4 regions of the Bacillus rugosus genome follow, and region 2 is predicted to be linked to each of the others. Evidence: riboswitches for the same ligand, from Rfam matches in the RefSeq annotation. Region 2 holds a riboswitch; each other region holds the start of a gene.
What was found. Region 2 has a riboswitch for S-adenosylmethionine ahead of metI (cystathionine gamma-synthase/O-acetylhomoserine thiolyase). Riboswitches for the same ligand answer to the same signal wherever they lie in the genome.
Positions count from the first base shown of each region.

Region 1: linked by a shared signal. The riboswitch ahead of mtnW (2,3-diketo-5-methylthiopentyl-1-phosphate enolase) and the one ahead of metI (cystathionine gamma-synthase/O-acetylhomoserine thiolyase) in region 2 are both predicted to bind S-adenosylmethionine.
Region 3: linked by a shared signal. The riboswitch ahead of M0696_RS08465 (phosphoadenylyl-sulfate reductase) and the one ahead of metI (cystathionine gamma-synthase/O-acetylhomoserine thiolyase) in region 2 are both predicted to bind S-adenosylmethionine.
Region 4: linked by a shared signal. The riboswitch ahead of metE (5-methyltetrahydropteroyltriglutamate--homocysteine S-methyltransferase) and the one ahead of metI (cystathionine gamma-synthase/O-acetylhomoserine thiolyase) in region 2 are both predicted to bind S-adenosylmethionine.

Region 1 covers NZ_CP096590.1:1,449,007-1,453,596, reverse strand. Annotated here, with positions in the region: gene M0696_RS07445 (methylthioribulose 1-phosphate dehydratase) at 1-561, opposite strand, end outside; gene mtnX (2-hydroxy-3-keto-5-methylthiopentenyl-1-phosphate phosphatase) at 519-1,226, opposite strand; gene mtnW (2,3-diketo-5-methylthiopentyl-1-phosphate enolase) at 1,223-2,440, opposite strand; SAM riboswitch class I at 2,525-2,625, opposite strand; gene mtnE (methionine-glutamine aminotransferase) at 2,667-3,860, opposite strand; gene M0696_RS07425 (carbon-nitrogen family hydrolase) at 3,955-4,590, shown strand, end outside.
Region 2 covers NZ_CP096590.1:1,283,493-1,288,082, reverse strand. Annotated here, with positions in the region: gene metC (cystathionine beta-lyase) at 1-666, opposite strand, end outside; gene metI (cystathionine gamma-synthase/O-acetylhomoserine thiolyase) at 659-1,780, opposite strand; SAM riboswitch class I at 1,849-1,971, opposite strand; gene M0696_RS06530 (esterase family protein) at 2,139-2,861, shown strand; gene M0696_RS06525 (YjcG family protein) at 2,898-3,413, shown strand; gene M0696_RS06520 (GNAT family N-acetyltransferase) at 3,418-3,840, shown strand; gene M0696_RS06515 (hypothetical protein) at 3,913-4,167, opposite strand; gene M0696_RS06510 (ATP-dependent helicase) at 4,287-4,590, shown strand, end outside.
Region 3 covers NZ_CP096590.1:1,650,685-1,655,274, reverse strand. Annotated here, with positions in the region: gene sat (sulfate adenylyltransferase) at 1-88, opposite strand, end outside; gene cysP (sulfate permease) at 137-1,201, opposite strand; gene M0696_RS08465 (phosphoadenylyl-sulfate reductase) at 1,213-1,914, opposite strand; SAM riboswitch class I at 2,079-2,184, opposite strand; gene pyrE (orotate phosphoribosyltransferase) at 2,329-2,961, opposite strand; gene pyrF (orotidine-5'-phosphate decarboxylase) at 2,958-3,677, opposite strand; gene M0696_RS08450 (dihydroorotate dehydrogenase) at 3,646-4,581, opposite strand; gene pyrK (dihydroorotate oxidase B electron transfer subunit) at 4,581-4,590, opposite strand, start outside.
Region 4 covers NZ_CP096590.1:1,406,622-1,411,211, reverse strand. Annotated here, with positions in the region: gene rsbRB (RsbT co-antagonist RsbRB) at 1-8, opposite strand, end outside; gene isp (serine protease Isp) at 231-1,190, shown strand; SAM riboswitch class I at 1,322-1,477, shown strand; gene metE (5-methyltetrahydropteroyltriglutamate--homocysteine S-methyltransferase) at 1,605-3,893, shown strand; gene M0696_RS07215 (histidine phosphatase family protein) at 3,934-4,560, opposite strand.

The DNA.
Region 1 (4,590 bases), 170 kb from region 2:
AAGGACTCTTTTTGCTTCAAATGCTGTTCTGCCCCAAGCTGTAATACCGTGATTTCGGATCAGAACAGCTCCTGAATCCTCTGAGACCTCTTCCGCAAACAGAGCTGCGAGCATCGGAATATGAGCTGGATTTTCAATGATCGGAATGGTCACTTCTGCATCCTCTTCCCACAGGCCGAGCGCTTTTATTATTTCCTGGCCTCTGAATGTGATTTTCTTTTGGTCTCCGTATAGCTCTGAGATTACATTATTGTTTACCGTATGGACGTGCAGGCAGCATCCGGCATTTGTTTTATTGTACAAATGTGTGTGCAAAAGCGTTTCCGCTGACGGTTTTAGAGAATGCCCGCTTTCGGCAGGTTCTCCGTTTTGATCCACCAGCAGAAAATCTTCATCCGTTTGTTTGCGTTTATCTTTTCCGCTTGCAGTGACGAGAAATGTTAAAGGCTCATCAGAAACTTTAATAGACAGATTGCCGCTAGTCGCCGGAAACCAATCTCTTTCTGCCAATTCCCGTTTTACTTCAGCGAGTTCTCTCCAGCGTTCTTGTTTTGCAGCCATTCCTGTACCTCCGTTACATTCTCGATATCTTTTCTTATCTCATAAAAATCTTGATACGGGAGATGATTCAGGTTCCGCTCCCGGCATTCGTTTAATAAATAATCTCTTGCAAAGCAAAGGTCTGACAGCTTTGCCGCCTCCACATCTGTAACCGAGTCACCGATCATGATGATATATTGGTTTGGCTCAGAAAGTTCATGTATCACCGACGGCTTGCAGCACCCGCATTGATTGCTGCAAGTCCCTTTACAGGAATGAGGCCAATCAATATGAATATAGTCACTGTCAAATGACGCATGGTTGCAATAAATACGATCTTTTTCCACAATGCCTTCAAGCAAAGGATATACAAAAAAGTCCATTCCTCCGCTTACGATATAAAACGGCAGCTCATGCTCATTGATAAACGCTACAAATTCCCGAAAGCCTTCCCTGATTTTTGCATCTTCCAATACAAATCTTGTAATCTCTTCTTTTAAACTGCTGGGCAGAAGGCCGAACATCCGCCCGACACCTTCTTTGATTGACAGCGTTTTGGAAAGGACGCCGTCTTTTAATGCCGTCCACTCCGGCGGAGCGAATGTTTTCATGATGCTTATAATGTTGTCGTTCATCGTGATGGTTCCGTCAAAATCACAAATAATTAAAGGCTTTCGAGTCGTCATACGGCTTCAACCTTTCCCCATTTATCAAGCGCGAGCTTCAGATCCTTGCATTGTTCGGCTTTTTCATCAATCGGCTGGGCTTCTAAGACAGCATCAATTATGGCTCTGAACGCTTTGCCCCCGCCTTGGGCACCGTTTGGATGTCCGTGTACGCCTCCCCCGGCGTTAATAATATGATCTATACCGAAATCCCGCATTAAAAGCGGAACCATGCCAGGATGAATGCCTGCTGACGGAACGGCAAATGTTTGGTTAAAGGCATCCTCTCTCACACATTCTTCATGAATCGCCAGCGCATCTTCTTTTGGAAGCGCAACCGAACCGTATGGAGATGGGAAGAGACTAAAGTCAGCACCGCAATACCGGTTTAATTTTCCGAGCAAAAGAGCGTGAGAAAAGCCGTAGAACGGAGAAGACGTAAACGCCCCGCTGACCGCTGGATGTGCCATAATCGGGATTGCGATTTCGGGATCTTCCGCTAGGCTTTGCATGACGTCCAAGCCGTAAGCAAAGACATTAAACAAAAGTGCATCCGCCCCCAATTCGGCAGCGCGTCTCGCTTTGTCTTTCAGATCCGCCGTGCGTCCAGTCAAATTGACCGCATACAGCGTTTTATGTCCGGTTTGCTCATACGTTTCTTTCAATATTTGCTTTCCTTCTGTAATTCTTGTTTCAAAAGGCGCCAGCCCTGTCTCAAAGAAAATTTCATCGTCCTTAATCAAATCAACTCCGCCAAGCGCCTGCTGTCTGAGCTGTTCTTTAATATCACTCAGGTCCCTTCCGATGACCCCTTTAAATATGCTCATTAACAGCGGTCTCTCAAACTCTCCCAGCAGTTTCCGAATGCCGTATACGCCAAACTTCGGTCCCGGCAGTGTGCGCTTAAATGCCTCAGAGAAGTGAAGATCGAGTAATTTGATTTTTCCGTCCAGCGACAGCTTGCCAAACACTGTTGTCAGTAAAGCCGGAATATCCTGAGAGAAATTGATTTCAGGATAGGCGATTGTGATCACCGCTTGTTTTCCTGATGCAGGAGTTCCCTCTCTTTCCTCGACCTTTATCACCCGTCCCTTGTGCTTTTGCATTTGCTCCTGTTTCACTAGAGGCAGATCTGTCCATGAGCCTACTGTCAATCCTGTTGCGATTTGTTCTGCTTTTTTCTCTGTATCGGCTCCCGGTTCGGTCAGGAGATATGTTGCTATTAACTCACTCATGCCTGAGCTCCTTTCATTTACATCCATATAAAAAAACCTCTTCAAACAGCAATCGCGTCTAAAGAGGTTTCGTTTCTCGTCCGAATCTTATCTCTCAGCCGCCAGCTGCAAGAATTAGCACCGTGCTTTATAAGTCGGTTGCCGGGCTTCATCGGGCTCGTCCCTCTGCCTGCTCTTGATAAGAAAATATAGATTTTATAAATTATTTTGAATTATCCCACCGTTATCAAATCTTGTCAATGCTTTTTTGGGTAAACAGGTTCAGTTTCCCAATTCGATAAGCGGCTTCTTTGAGACTTTCTTCACTTGTCAGCAGTCCGACTCTGACGTAGCCCTCGCCATATTTTCCGAAGCCGTTTCCAGCCGCAACTGCCACATTTGCTTTTTCCAGCAAAAGGTCTGAGAACTGCTCGGAAGTATAGCCTTCAGGCACAGGCAGCCATGCAAAAAATGAACCTGCCGGAGCTGTCACATCCCAGCCGATTTCCCGGCATGCAGCGATCCAAGCGTTTCGCCTGCTCTCATATCGGGCATTTTGCTCCGCCACACACGTCTGATCAGCTAGCAGTGCCGCTGCTGCAGCCTCCTGAGTCGCTCTGAAAAGACTGACAAACATGTGGTCTTGATAAAGATTGATTGCTTCAATGACCGAAGCGTTTCCGACGGCAAAGCCGACCCGCCACCCTGCCATGTTATACGTTTTTGACAGCGTGTAAATTTCAATTCCGATATCCTTCGCACCTTCAGTCTGCAAAAAGCTTAACGGTTTGCAGCCGTCAAACCCTACAGCGCCATAAGCAAAATCGTGAACGACACAGATCCCGTTTTCTTTCGCAAAACTGACCGTTTCTTCAAAAAATTCAGATGTAGCAATAGCTCCGGTCGGATTATTCGGATAATTTAAATACATCAATTTCGCCTGTTCTCTCACTTCGGCGGCGATGCTGCTGTAATCAGGAAGAAACGCCCTGTCCTTTACGAGCGGCATCATTTCCATTTTCGCTTTCGCGAGTGTGACACCTGACCAGTAATCAGGATAGCCCGGATCAGGAACTAAAATCGTATCTCCGGGATTCAACAGGCATTGCGGGAGCTCGACCAGACCGGCTTTCCCGCCGAATAATATAGCGACTTCAGTTTCCGGGTCAAGATCAATGCCGTATTCTCTTTTATAAAATGCTGCTGCGGCTGATTTTAGACTGTACGAGCCGCGAAAAGACGAGTATTTATGATTTTCAGGATCCGCAACGGCTCGTTTCATTTCCTCGACGATATGTTCCGGAGTCGGCTGATCCGGATTTCCCTGTCCGAGATTGATGACGTCATGCCCTTCTGCGAGCTTTTGGTTCACTTTCTGCACCAGAGAAGCGAAGAATTGTTTAGGCAATTCCTTCAATACATGAGACTGTTCAAATTTCATCTATTCTCACCTTCTAAAAAAATCTTGAAATGATAGTCCATCATCATATATGGTTAAATGAAAAAAGTAAAGAAAAATTTGGAGTGATAAAAAGATGAAATGGACGATATCTTGTCTTCAATTTGATATTTCATACGGTAAACGTTCGGAAAATATCAAAAAGGCTGAATTTTTGATCGAAAAAGAAAGCAAGCATGCTGATGTTCTTGTTCTTCCTGAATTATGGACGACCGGATATGACCTGGCCAACCTTGATGAGCTCGCTGATGAAGACGGGCGTTTTGCTCAGAGCTGGCTGAAGAAAACAGCAAAAAAACATGGCGTTCATATTGTCGCCGGATCGGTCGCTGTCAGAAATGATTCTGATGTTTATAATACAATGTACATCGCGGATAAGGAAGGACAAATCGTTAAAGAGTACAGAAAAGCCCACCTTTTTCAGCTGATGGATGAGCATGTGTATTTATCAGCCGGTTCCGAAGACGGATACTTTGAGCTTGATGGCGTCAAAAGCTCAGGATTGATCTGTTACGATATCCGTTTTCCGGAGTGGATCAGAAAACATACAACAAAAGGTGCCAACGTGCTGTTTATTTCTGCAGAATGGCCACTTCCCCGCCTTGATCATTGGAAAAGCCTGCTAATTGCCCGGGCCATTGAAAATCAATGCTTTGTCGCTGCATGCAATTGTACCGGTTCAAATCCAGATAATGAATTTGCCGGGCATAGC
Region 2 (4,590 bases):
TTTCCCAAGCTCTTCATCATTGACAGCAGCCAGGCCTGACAGCACATCGCTGTGTCCGCTCAGGAATTTTGTTGCGCTGTGAAGCACAATATCCACGCCGAGATCAAGCGGACGCTGCAGAGCAGGAGTCATGAATGTATTGTCCAGAAAGGTCAAACAGCCGTTTTCCTTTGCAAGCTGAACAACCGCTTTAATATCAGTAATCCCAAGTGTCGGATTTGACGGTGTCTCCATATAAATGACCTTTGTATTTGGCTTGATATTCCGCGCCACTTCGTTACTATCCGTCATATCAACAAACGTATGCTCAATGCCAAACCTGGTCAACACCTCTGTCACCATGCGGAAGGTTCCGCCGTATACATCTTCTGTCACAAGAACGTGATCGCCCTGTGACAAAAGTAAAAATGCTGTTGAGATCGCAGCCATGCCTGAACTGAAAGCAAATCCTCTCGTTCCGCCTTCCAGTGCGGCAATTGTTTCTTCGAGAGCTGTTCTTGTCGGCGTTCCTGAGCGGCTGTAATCGTATCCGCCAAACTCTTCAAATGAAGATTGGTGAAAAGTCGATGCGTGCTGGATCGGCACACTGACCGCTCCGGTTGCGCCGTCTGTTTTAAATGGATTGTGCACGAGCTGGGTTTCCAGCGTCCAATTGTGATTATTCAAATGAAACAGCTCCCTCTTTGACCTGACATAGTGCCTGTTTTAGGTCCTCTTTTAAATCTTCCGCATGTTCAATTCCGACCGAAAAACGCAGCAAACGATTGCAGACCCCGTTTGCGATGCGGATCTCTTCAGGAATATCCATGTGCGTCTGTGTGGCAGGGTATGTAATAAAACTTTCCACCCCGCCGAGGCTTTCAGCAAAACAAATGGTCTTCAGCGCTTTTAAAAATGGGTTGACCCACTCTTCTTTTTGCAGACGGAAGGACAGCATGCCGCCTTTTCCGGGATACAGTACATCGGCAATTTCATCCTGCTCTTCTAAAAACGCCGCAAGCTCCTGCGCGTTTTCCTGATGCTGGCGCATTCTGAGGCTCAGTGTCTTCATTCCTCTCATCAGAAGCCACGAATCGAACGGAGGCAGGACGGCGCCGATCGCATTTTGATGTTGAAACATTTCCTCACCAAGCTGCTCATCCTTTACAACGACAAGTCCAGCAAGCAAGTCGTTATGCCCGCCTAAATACTTGGTTGCACTGTGAATCACAATGTCGGCTCCCAGCTCAAGCGGACGCTGCAAGATCGGGGTATAAAATGTATTATCAACGATCAGCAGAAGACCGTGCTCTTTTGTTATCCGGGCGATCTTTTCAATGTCCGCCTCCTGCATGAGCGGATTTGTCGGTGTTTCCACAAACACCGCTTTTGTGTTCGGCGTAATCTTAGTGCGTAAACAGTCCTCATCGCTGAAATCATCATAATGAAAGGTTAATCCGTATTTTTTCCATTCATTTTCAAACAGACGGTACGTGCCGCCATATAGATCCGATGAAACGATCAGTTCGTCTCCGCTTTTAAATAGAGCCATAATCGTTTGGATGGCTGCCATTCCCGAACTGAAGGCAAGCCCTCTCGCTCCATTTTCTAAGCTGGCGATCGCATCCTCAACAAGCTGGCGTGTCGGATTCTTTGTGCGGACATAATCAAATCCCGTTGATTCTCCGATCCCTCTGTGGCGGTATGCTGTTGATAAATAAATAGGAGGACTCACTGTTCCCGTTACTTCGTCGCTTCGGTTCCCGATTTGGGCTAATTTCGTTTCAACGTGCTGTGACATATAGCTGACACCTTCCCTTTTCATAATAAAAAACCCCTTCTTCATAAGAAGAAGGGGTTTAACGCTTCTTCTTATCTTCCAAGCATAAAAAACGCTTGCTGGATTTAGCACCTTGGCGTTTTGCACATATGCAAAACAAGCCGGTTGCTGAGGTTTCTAAGGGCCAGTCCCTCCACCTCTCACGATAAGAAATATCGATTTCAATTTTCTGATTGTTTTATATTAGCGCAATTTGCAGTTTATTTCAACACTTTTTTCTTCGAGTTCCGAACTGTTTAAAGAGAGAAATTTCTAATAATTCATGGTACAATAATGAAAAACAGCAAGAAAGTCTAGTGATGTCCTGGAGGAATGTATTATGGCACCGAAAAACGGCACAGTGCAAGAAAAGAAATTCTTTTCAAAAGAGCTTAACGAAGAAATGACTTTGCTCGTTTATCTGCCGTCCAACTACTCCCCGCTTTATAAATACCATGTCATTATCGCGCAGGACGGCCACGATTATTTCAGGCTGGGGAGAATTGGCAGACAGGTCGAAGAATTGCTGTCCAAACGAGAAATAGACAGGAGCATTATTATCGGTGTTCCTTATAAGGATGTAAAAGAGCGCCGAAATACCTATCATCCGGAAGGCTCAAAATTTTCAGCGTATAAACGGTTCATCGCCCATGAGCTCGTTCCGTTTGCGGATGGCGAGTACCCTACCTATCAGGTTGGCTATGGGCGAACGCTGATAGGGGACTCTCTCGGAGCGACCATATCGCTTATGACAGCGCTTGATTATCCGAATATGTTCGGTAACATCATCATGCAGTCTCCCTATGTAGACAAACATGTATTGGAAGCCGTGAAACAGTCGGACGATATCAAACACCTCTCTATTTATCACCAGATCGGAACAAAAGAAACTGAGGTCCACACGACAGACGGAAACATTCTGGACTTTACAGAACCGAATCAGGAGCTGAAACAGCTGCTGGAGGAGAAGCTTTCCGATTATGTTTTTGAACCATTTGACGGAGATCACAAATGGACATATTGGCAGCCGCTCATCACGCCGGCGCTGAAAAAAATGCTTTGACACTCTATCATACTTTATTTCCAGGAGGGACATAATATGAAATACGGAATCGTTTTATTTCCATCAAAAAAACTCCAAGACCTTGCGAACTCTTACAGAAAGCGCTATGACCCAAGCTATTCCCTAATCCCGCCCCATTTGACGCTGAGAGCATCGTTTGAATGTGCAGAGGAGAAAGCGGATCAGCTTGTATCCCACCTGAGAAACATCGCAAAGGAGTCCCATCCAGTGGTTCTCAAAATGACAAAATACAGCTCATTTTCGCCTGTCAATAATGTCATTTACATCAAAGCAGAGCCGACGGAAGAATTAAAAACACTCAATGAAAAGTTATACACCGGTGTACTGGCTGGTGAACAGGAATATAATTTCGTTCCGCACGTGACGGTCGGCCAAAATCTTTCCGACGATGAGCATTCAGATGTGCTGGGACAATTAAAAATGCAGGAAGTGTCGCATGAAGAAATCGTTGACCGTTTCCACTTGCTTTACCAGCTGGAAAACGGATCGTGGACAGTATATGAAACCTTCTTGTTAGGCGGAGGAGAATAATCGTTTGGAAGCAGTTATCGCAAAAAATGAAGAACAAATGAAAGATGCATTTTATGTAAGAGAAGAAGTCTTTGTCAAAGAACAAAACGTGCCTGCTGAAGAAGAAATTGACGAACTTGAAAATGAGTCGGAGCATATCGTCGTGTATGACGGCGAAAAGCCTGTCGGCGCCGGAAGATGGCGTATGAAGGACGGCTACGGCAAGTTAGAGCGGATCTGTGTATTAAAAAGCCACCGCTCCTCCGGTGTCGGCGGCATCATTATGAAGGCACTCGAAAAAGCGGCGACAGACGGCGGCGCTTCGGGTTTCATTTTAAACGCGCAAACGCAGGCTGTGCCGTTTTACAAGAAACACGGGTATCGCGTGCTTTCTGAAAAAGAATTTCTCGATGCCGGCATTCCCCACTTACAAATGATTAAGGACTAACAGCATCCGGGTCTATTGAGACCCGGATTTTTTCCGCACATAAAAAACCGTTCTCTGGAAGTGAACGGTTTTTTATACATATCGATTAATATAAGTGCCCATTCCTTTTTCTCGCAATCTCTTATAAAGAGAGCGCTTACGTTTCGCCTCGTTAACTTTTCTTTCAGCGGCCGTTTGATTCTCCTGCTGCTTTTCAAGTTCCTTGTATACCCGCTGAAATGAGACATAGTTGATTTTTTCGGTTCCGGCATAATCCTGCTTATGTCCAATCGTTCTATTTGCATATTGAGCGTATTGCTGGTTCTGAATTTGACCTGCATATATCATACGATACCCACCCTTCTGCTGTCTCTTTTCCCTAAAACTTACTTTTTGAAACACGTTTCTTTTGATATGATAGTCTTTGTCTGTATTGAACACCTTTTTTTGATTGGGAGGATCCCTTTTTGAAATGCGCCCGACTGAATGATCGAACCATACATTTACATACATATTCGAGAGAACATTATCAATTCCTTTTTGAAGAAGGAATAAAAGGACATTTATTTTGTTCTCATTGCGGAAAACCCGTTTTGTTAAGGCTCAACATTGCGGATCCGCCGGAGTTTATCCACCGCCAGCCAGGGCATTTTCCGGCATGTGAGGAGGCCTGCGAAACGAAACCCGCTAAAGAGGAGAAAAAAGAAGACTATCAGGAATCCGGTGTCTTTCGTTTGCCCAAGGGGAAAGCAATCGCTGCTGAATCGTCTC
Region 3 (4,590 bases), 370 kb from region 2:
CAAGTTCAATTTCTTTTTGAATGCTGCTCACATCATATGATTCATTTACTCTGTTTACTAATGTTCCTCCGTGTGGTGCTAAGCTCATAATATCGATTTCCTCCTAGTTAACATATAAAATAACTCAGATTAATAATCAGATTCCCCCGCCTTGTTCGTGGACAGAGCGTCTCTCTTTACGAATGGCCTTCGTCAGGCTTACGGCACCGCCCGTCGCTAAAAGCACACTTACCATGATAAAGATTGAATAATAATCCGCTTTTAAAAACAAGGATACAAGCAGATAAGAAATTGATAGAGATAAAAACGGCGATACGATCCATACCTTCAGCATCGTTTGCACAACTTGTTTATGAAACACGTTCGGACCGTTTTTCGCCATGCCTATTCCGATAATAGACGATGACGTGACTTGCGCCAAGGGCACCGGCATCCCAAATACAGAACTGATGATCACCAGTCCGGCTCCTGTACCGGATAAGAGAATGCCTTCTCCTTTTGAGAATCTCGTAATTTTCTTCCCGTTTGTTTCTAACACCCGCCGTCCTAATAACAGCGCGCCTAGAGCCACAAAAGCTCCCCCATACAAGGTTCCTTTCGCTACATCCAGCACACCGGCCGCTACTAACGGGCCAACGGCATTCGCCACGTTGTTCATGCCGGCAGAGAATGCTTCAAAAAATCCGGCACCTAACAAAACAATGCCAAGAATTTTTTGCTTTTTAGAAGATTTAATTTCAATCTTAAAATAACGAAACAGCTTAGATACGAAATATGTGAAACCGAAAGCGAACAGCGGGACAAAAACCCAAAACGACACAATCACCAGAAGGTTGTTCACAAACAATACTTTGTAAGCCACTCCCACGCCGACAACTGCGCCGACTGTTACTTCACTTGTCGACAAAGGAATGCCGAGGAGATTAGCCGTAAAAAGCGAAAGCGCCGCTGCTCCAATAATAATGCAAACAATCGTCAGTGTAATCGTCTGCTCGGGGATAATCCCGGAGCTGATGGTTTTTACAACCTCGCCCCCGCCAATGACCGCCCCGGCCAGCACACCGACTGCGCATAGGATCAAAGCGTAGGTTTTCTTTTTGATGGCTCCAGAGCCGTAAGCAACTCCCATCGAAGCTGCAGCGCCGCTAGCACCAATATTCATCGCGAAAAACAAGCTAAATAAAATAGCGGCTAGTTCCATTTTGCAGCTCCTTATTCATGCAGTCCGCATTCTGTTTTCGCCATACCATTCCATCTGCCTGAACGTAAATCCTCTGCAGTAAAAGCAGGAGCCGTACAAGGCGCGCAGCCAATACTAGGATATCCTTGGTCATGAAGCGGATTGTAGTCAAGCTCATTCCGGGATGTGTATCTCCAAATGTCTTTCCAAGTCCAATGGATAAGCGGGCATACTTTTACTGATTTGAATTTTTCATCTTTGTTTAAGAAATTCGTATTGGCACGGCTTGGCCCTTGATCGCGGCGCAGGCCGGAAAGCCAGGCTGGATGTCCTGAAAGCGCCTCTCTTAAAGGAACGATCTTTCTAAGATAGCAGCACTGATTCGGCTCTCTTTCCCACAGTTTGTCACCATGTTCTGCGGCTTGCTCCTCAAGGGTAAGGTCTGGTTTTTTCAGGATGATATTTAGACCCGGATAACGTTCCTTCACTCGTTCAATCGTTTCATAGGTTTCTTTAAAATGAAGTCCTGTATCAAGAAACACAATCTCTGCGTCTTTTTTCACTTTATAAATTAAGTCAATCAGAACGATTCCCTCAATTCCGAAACTGCAGGCATAAACAAGCTGGTCGCCGTAATGGCCGTATGCCCACTTTAAAACTGACAACGCTCCTTTATAAGGATCGTCTTCCGGAAATGTAATCGTTGGCTCTTCCCAATTATCGTACGTTAACATTTCTTCTTTCCTCCTTTCGGAGACAAACAAACAGTAGCTTTCTGCCGGTTGTCTTTTCCCAATTGTAATGTGATGCGCGGCTGCTGTTATCACAGACAGCCTTTTTTCCTCTTAAAATAAAAAACTTTCAATCCGGCGGAAAGAAAGACAGGAACAGCATGTAGCCCTTATCTTTCAAAATGGAATTCATTTTGCTGGAAGTAGCACCTTACAAACTATGCAGGTTGCCGGGCTTCATAGGTCCAGTCCCTCAGCCGCTCTTGATAAGTTTTTAGATTTGTAGTAAATTTTAGCACAATTCTAACATAAGTCAACCCGACTTTTTTTATAGGAATAATAAAAAAACAGGCCGCGAGGCCTGTTTTCAAGTACAGAAAGGCTTTGAAGCCTCTATACATCACCGAAATTTATTTTTTATTTTTTAAACCAATCTTTTGACTCGGGATTTTGTTTCCACGTTTTCAGTTTTTCTAGATCGTCTGAATGAATATTCCCGTTTTCAAGCGCGACCTCTGTGAGCGTATCATAATCAGTTAATGAGTAGTATGGCAGTTCTGCTTTCGTGAACGCTTCCTGCGCTTTAGGGAGCCCGTACGTAAAGATTGAGACGACACCGAGCACTTCGCAGCCAGCCGCTTGTAAAGCTGCCGCAGCTTCAAGTACGCTTCCTCCTGTTGAGATTAAGTCTTCAATGACGACAGTTTTTTGCCCCTTTTGCACAGCTCCCTCAATCTGATTGCCTTTTCCATGCGCTTTTGGTTTACTTCTCACATAACACATCGGAAGGTTCAAACGGTCAGCCGCCAGAGCAGCATGAGGAATACCGGCTGTTGCTGTGCCCGCAATCATTTCAGCATCAGGAAAATGCTCTTCGACAAGCTTACTGATGCCTGAGGCTACATCATTTCTGACCCCAGGGAAAGATAGCGTAAGGCGGTTGTCACAGTAGATTGGCGATAAAATGCCGCTTGCCCATGTAAATGGCTCGTTCGGGCGTAAAAATACAGCTTGGATGTCTAATAGATGTTTTGCAATGATTTGTTTCATGATTTGATTCCCTCCCATTCGAGTCTGACAGCTTCATAGGCTTTTACCGGGTCTTTCGCTTTTGTAATCGAGCGTCCTACTACAATTGCTGATGAACCTTTCTCTCTTGCAATCGCGGGTGTCGCTACGCGGATTTGGTCATTCGCAGCGTCCTCTGACAATCTGATCCCCGGAGTGACAGTGAGAAATGAAGGCGACACCGCTTGGTAAATGGCTTTTGCTTCATGAACAGAGCAGACCACTCCATCGAGCCCGCTTTCTTCTGCCAGTTTGCTGTAATGTACAACCGTGTCGATCAGAGGCTTTTCGATCAGCAGTTCATTATTCATAATTTGTTCAGATGTGCTTGTCAGCTGGGTTACCGCGATAAGTGACGGGCGTTTTTTTCCGGACGGCGTTCCTTCTTCTAAGCCTTCCAGAGCTGCTTGCATCATTTTTTTGCCTCCGGCCGCATGAACATTGACGAGATCCACTCCGAGACCGGCAAGGCGCTTCATCGCTTTGTTTACAGTGGTCGGGATGTCATGAAGCTTTAAATCTAAAAACAGCTCGCAATTTCTTTCTTTTAATTGTTTGACTATTGATGGCCCTTCTTGATAAAAAAGTTCCATTCCAACCTTTACAAATAACGGTTCTTGCTGAAAGAGCGCTAAGAACGCTAGCGTTTCTTCAGCTGATGCAAAATCAAGCGCGATGATGGGCAGGTTGTTTTTCATGGTTCCAGCTCCTTCCGATGCACTCTTCAATTGATTGATAGCCGTATTGACTCAAAACAGCTGGAAGCTGTTCAATAATGTCCGGGCATGCAAAAGGATTCACAAAGTTTGCTGTTCCGACAGCGACCGCGCTTGCTCCCGCGAGAAGAAATTCTAAGGCATCTTCGGCCGTCTGCACGCCTCCCATTCCAATAATCGGGATATTGACCGCTTGGCTGACTTCATACACCATGCGAATGGCAACCGGCTTTATGGCAGGACCGGAAAGTCCGCCTGTTTTATTAGCTAATATCGGCTTGCCTGATTTTAAATCGAGCCTCATGCCGATTAATGTGTTAATCATCGTAAGACCGTCCGCTCCCGCCTCTTCGATCGCTGACGCAATTTCTGTGATGTTTGCCACGTTCGGGGAAAGCTTTACATAAACAGGTACATCTGAAACCTCTTTAACCGCTTTCGTCAAATCAGCAGCCATTTCAGGGTTCGTGCCAAAAGCGATCCCGCCTGTCTTCACATTCGGACAGGAAATGTTCAATTCAAGTGCATGAACATTAGGCGCTTTACTGATATGCTCTGCGACTTCAACGTAATCCTCGACTTGAGAACCTGCGACATTGGCAATAATCGGCGTATCAAACTGTTCAAGCCACGGCAGCTCATTTTGCAAAACGCGTTCAAGGCCCGGATTTTGGAGACCGATCGCATTTAGCATTCCAGCGCCAGTCTCAGCTACCCTAGGCGTCGGGTTCCCGAAGCGGGGCTCCTTTGTCGTAGCTTTGATCATGATTGCTCCGAGACAAGATAAATCATAAAAACGTGCAAACTCTTTTCCAAAACCGAAGCAGCCTGATGCAGGGATGATCGGATTTTTCAATTCAAGTCCAGGCAGTTTGACCTCTAGCATTACAGTGCC
Region 4 (4,590 bases), 120 kb from region 2:
AGTTTCATCACACTGCTCCTTTCCCCAACACTATTATAACTTGACTGACAGCTGAATCCCAGTCATACACGTTAAACCCATCCAATATTTTGAAAATTACTAATTCTTTGGGTTGTATCCTATTTTTTCAAAATGCTTCAAATGGCTCTGTCCGAACGGTTGTTTTTTTCATATAATATGAGGCAACACCCTTGAATCCACTTGTAAGCATAAAAAAGGAGGGCTTTTTTATGAATGGTGAAATCCGCTTGATCCCGTATGTGACGAATGAGCAGTTTATGGATGTAAACGAGCTTCCTGAGGGTATTAAAGTGATTAAGGCGCCAGAAATGTGGGCAAAAGGGGTAAAAGGCAAAAATGTAAAAATTGCTGTATTGGACACAGGCTGCGATACAAGCCATCCTGATTTAAAAAACCAAATCATCGGCGGAAAGAACTTCACAGATGATGACGGCGGCAAGGAAGATGCGATTTCCGACTACAACGGACATGGCACACACGTCGCCGGAACGATTGCAGCTAATGATTCAAACGGCGGCATTGCCGGAGTTGCGCCTGAGGCAAGCCTATTGATTGTGAAGGTTCTTGGCGGTGAAAACGGCAGCGGACAATACGAATGGATTATTAACGGCATTAACTACGCTGTGGAACAGAAAGTCGATATCATCTCAATGTCCCTTGGCGGTCCTAGCGATGTGCCAGAGCTGGCAGAAGCAGTGAAAAACGCCGTCAAAAATGGAGTGCTTGTCGTTTGCGCAGCGGGAAATGAAGGTGACGGCGACGAACGCACAGAAGAGCTTTCCTACCCTGCAGCATATAATGAAGTCATCGCTGTTGGATCTGTTTCCGTAGCGCGAGAATTATCAGAATTTTCTAACGCGAATAAAGAGATTGATCTTGTGGCACCGGGAGAAAATATATTATCAACCCTTCCTAACAAGAAGTACGGTAAGCTTACCGGCACTTCAATGGCTGCCCCTCATGTCAGCGGAGCGCTTGCTTTAATCAAAAGCTATGAAGAAGAATCATTTCAAAGAAAGCTTTCTGAACCTGAGGTTTATGCACAGCTGATCCGCAGGACACTTCCGCTTGATATTGCAAAAACGCTGGCAGGTAATGGATTCCTGTATTTAACCGCTCCTGATGAACTGGCAGAAAGAGCAGAGCAATCACATTTGATGACCCTATAAAATTATTTTTCTTATATAATATAAACTGAATATTAAAAATAAAGTTTCAAATTCTATGTTGACAACGAATTTGAAATACTGTTAAGATTACCAACAAATGATTCAACTTTTCAAAAAATTAATAACATTTTCTCTTATCGAGAGTTGGGCGAGGGATTGGCCTTTTGACCCCAACAGCAACCGACCGTAATTCCATTGTGAAATGGGGCGCACTGCTTTTCGCGCCGAGACTGATGTCTCATAAGGCACGGTGCTAATTCCATCAGATTGTGTCTGAGAGATGAGAGAGGCAGTGTTTTACGCAGAAAAGCCTCTTTCTCTCATGGGAAAGAGGCTTTTTGTTGTGAGAAAACCTCTTAGCAGCCTGTATCCGCGGGTTAACAAGAGTGTTTTACATATAAAGGAGGAGAAACAATGACAACCATCAAAACATCGAATGTAGGATTTCCGAGAATTGGACTGAACAGAGAATGGAAAAAAGCACTTGAAGCGTATTGGAAAGGCAGCACTGATAAAGATACGTTTTTAAAGCAAATCGACGACCTATTTTTATCCGCAGTAAAAACACAAATTGACCAGCAGATTGATGTTGTGCCTGTTTCTGATTTCACACAGTATGACCATGTACTCGACACAGCAGTCAGCTTCAACTGGATTCCGAAACGATTCAGACATTTGACTGACGCTACCGATACATACTTCGCTATTGCCCGCGGAATAAAAGACGCCGTATCAAGTGAAATGACAAAATGGTTTAATACAAACTACCATTACATCGTTCCTGAATATGACGAGAGCATTGAGTTCCGCCTGACAAGAAACAAACAGCTCACAGATTATCGCCGGATCAAACAGGAATACGGCGTTGAAACAAAACCTGTGATTGTCGGCCCTTATACATTTGTCACGCTGGCTAAAGGCTATGAACCCTCTGAAGCAAAAGCGATCCAAAAACGCCTTGTGCCGTTATATGTACAGCTTTTGAAAGAGCTTGAGGAAGAAGGCGTAAAATGGGTTCAAATCGATGAGCCTGCGCTTGTTACAGCTTCTGCCGAAGATGTCCGCGGCGCAAAAGAATTATTTGAAAGCATTACAAACGAGCTTTCATCCCTGAATGTGCTTTTGCAGACGTATTTTGATTCTGTTGATGCTTATGAAGAGCTGATCTCTTATCCGGTACAGGGAATTGGCCTTGATTTCGTTCACGATAAAGGCAGAAACCTGGAACAGCTGAAAACACACGGATTCCCAACAGACAAAGTGCTGGCAGCCGGCGTTATCGATGGACGCAACATTTGGAAAGCGGACCTTGAAGAACGTCTCGATGCCGTTCTTGATATTCTCAGCATTGCAAAAGTCGATGAACTGTGGATTCAGCCTTCCAGCAGCCTGCTGCACGTTCCGGTAGCGAAGCACCCTGATGAGCATTTGGAGAAGGATCTTCTGAACGGATTATCCTACGCAAAAGAAAAACTAGCCGAGCTGACAGCTTTGAAGGAAGGTTTAGTATCAGGAAAAGCGGCAATCAGCGAACAAATTCAGCAGGCCAAAACTGATATTCAGGCGCTCAAACAGTTTGCAACAGGCGCAAATTCTGAACAAAAGAAAGAGCTTGAGCAATTAACCGATACAGACTTCAAACGACCGATTCCGTTTGAAGAACGTTTAGCCCTGCAAAATGAATCTCTCGGCCTTCCGCTTTTGCCGACGACTACGATCGGTAGCTTCCCGCAGTCCGCTGAAGTGCGGAGCGCACGCCAAAAATGGCGAAAAAACGAATGGTCTGATGAACAGTACCAAAACTTTATCAATGCTGAAACAAAACGATGGATTGATATTCAGGAAGAATTGGAGCTGGATGTGCTTGTGCACGGTGAATTTGAACGGACAGATATGGTCGAATACTTCGGTGAAAAGCTGGCCGGCTTTGCCTTCACAAAATACGCTTGGGTTCAATCATACGGCTCACGCTGTGTCCGCCCGCCAGTCATTTACGGAGATGTTGAATTTATTGAACCGATGACAGTAAAAGACACGGTGTATGCACAATCCCTGACATCCAAGCATGTGAAAGGAATGCTGACGGGTCCTGTTACAATCTTAAACTGGTCCTTCCCTCGAAACGACATTTCGAGAAAAGAAATCGCCTTCCAAATTGGGCTTGCCCTTCGCAAAGAAGTAAAAGCGCTTGAAGATGCAGGCATTCAAATTATTCAAGTGGATGAACCGGCGCTGCGCGAAGGCCTTCCATTAAAAACCCAAGATTGGGATGAGTATTTGACTTGGGCGGCAGAAGCATTCAGATTAACTACTTCTTCCGTGAAAAACGAGACGCAAATTCATACACATATGTGCTACAGCAACTTCGAAGACATCGTAGATACGATCAATGATCTTGATGCCGATGTAATTACAATCGAGCACAGCAGAAGCCACGGAGGATTTTTAGATTACTTAAAAGACCATCCGTATTTGAAAGGGCTCGGCCTTGGTGTATATGACATTCACAGCCCTCGGGTGCCGTCAACTGAAGAAATGTACAACATTATTGTTGACGCTCTTGCCGTTTGTCCGACTGACCGCTTCTGGGTAAATCCAGACTGCGGATTGAAAACAAGACAGCAGGAAGAAACGGTTGCAGCATTGAAAAACATGGTTGAAGCCGCAAAACAGGCAAGAGCTCAGCAGACACAGCTTGTTTAAATATAGAAACCATCTGCCTTAGGCAGATGGTTTTTTTCTGTTAGAAAGCAGGAATCGGTTTCCTATGCTCCCCATCCCCTTCTATTAATATCTTGGCTGTTCCATTTTCATCAAATTCCACAAGGCTCAATGATGTATCATATATGTAAGCAGAATTCCATATGTCATTAATGCGTCTTCCCTTTATGATATTTAACAGCATTAATATAAAGACAGAATGGGTAACCAAGAGAACATTACCGGAAGAATGGCTGTCTAAAATCGTTTGGAGAGCCAGCCTTACCCGGCTTTCAAGGTCAAAAAACGTTTCACATCCTGGCTGGCGATAAGCTTCGGGATGATGAAAATAAGCATGAAAAAGATCAGGTTCGTCTTTTTCAATATCCTCTTGTTTTTTCCCTTCCCATGAGCCCAGAGACATTTCTCTGAACATATAATCTTTAACCAGCGGGAGCCGGCGCGATCCCAGTATGGTTTTTGCCGTCTCTTCTGTCCGCTTGCTCGGGCTGATGTAAACCTGATTCAATTCAATATCCTTCAGACGCTTCCCAAGAGCGCGGGCGTTGTATAATCCAAGTTCTGTTAAATCAGAATCCAGCCAACCCTGCATCCGTTTTTCCACATTCCATTGAGTCTGTCCGTGCCTGGCAATATATAAATGCAGCATGATCACCCCTCATCTTTTCTCCTCTTATCT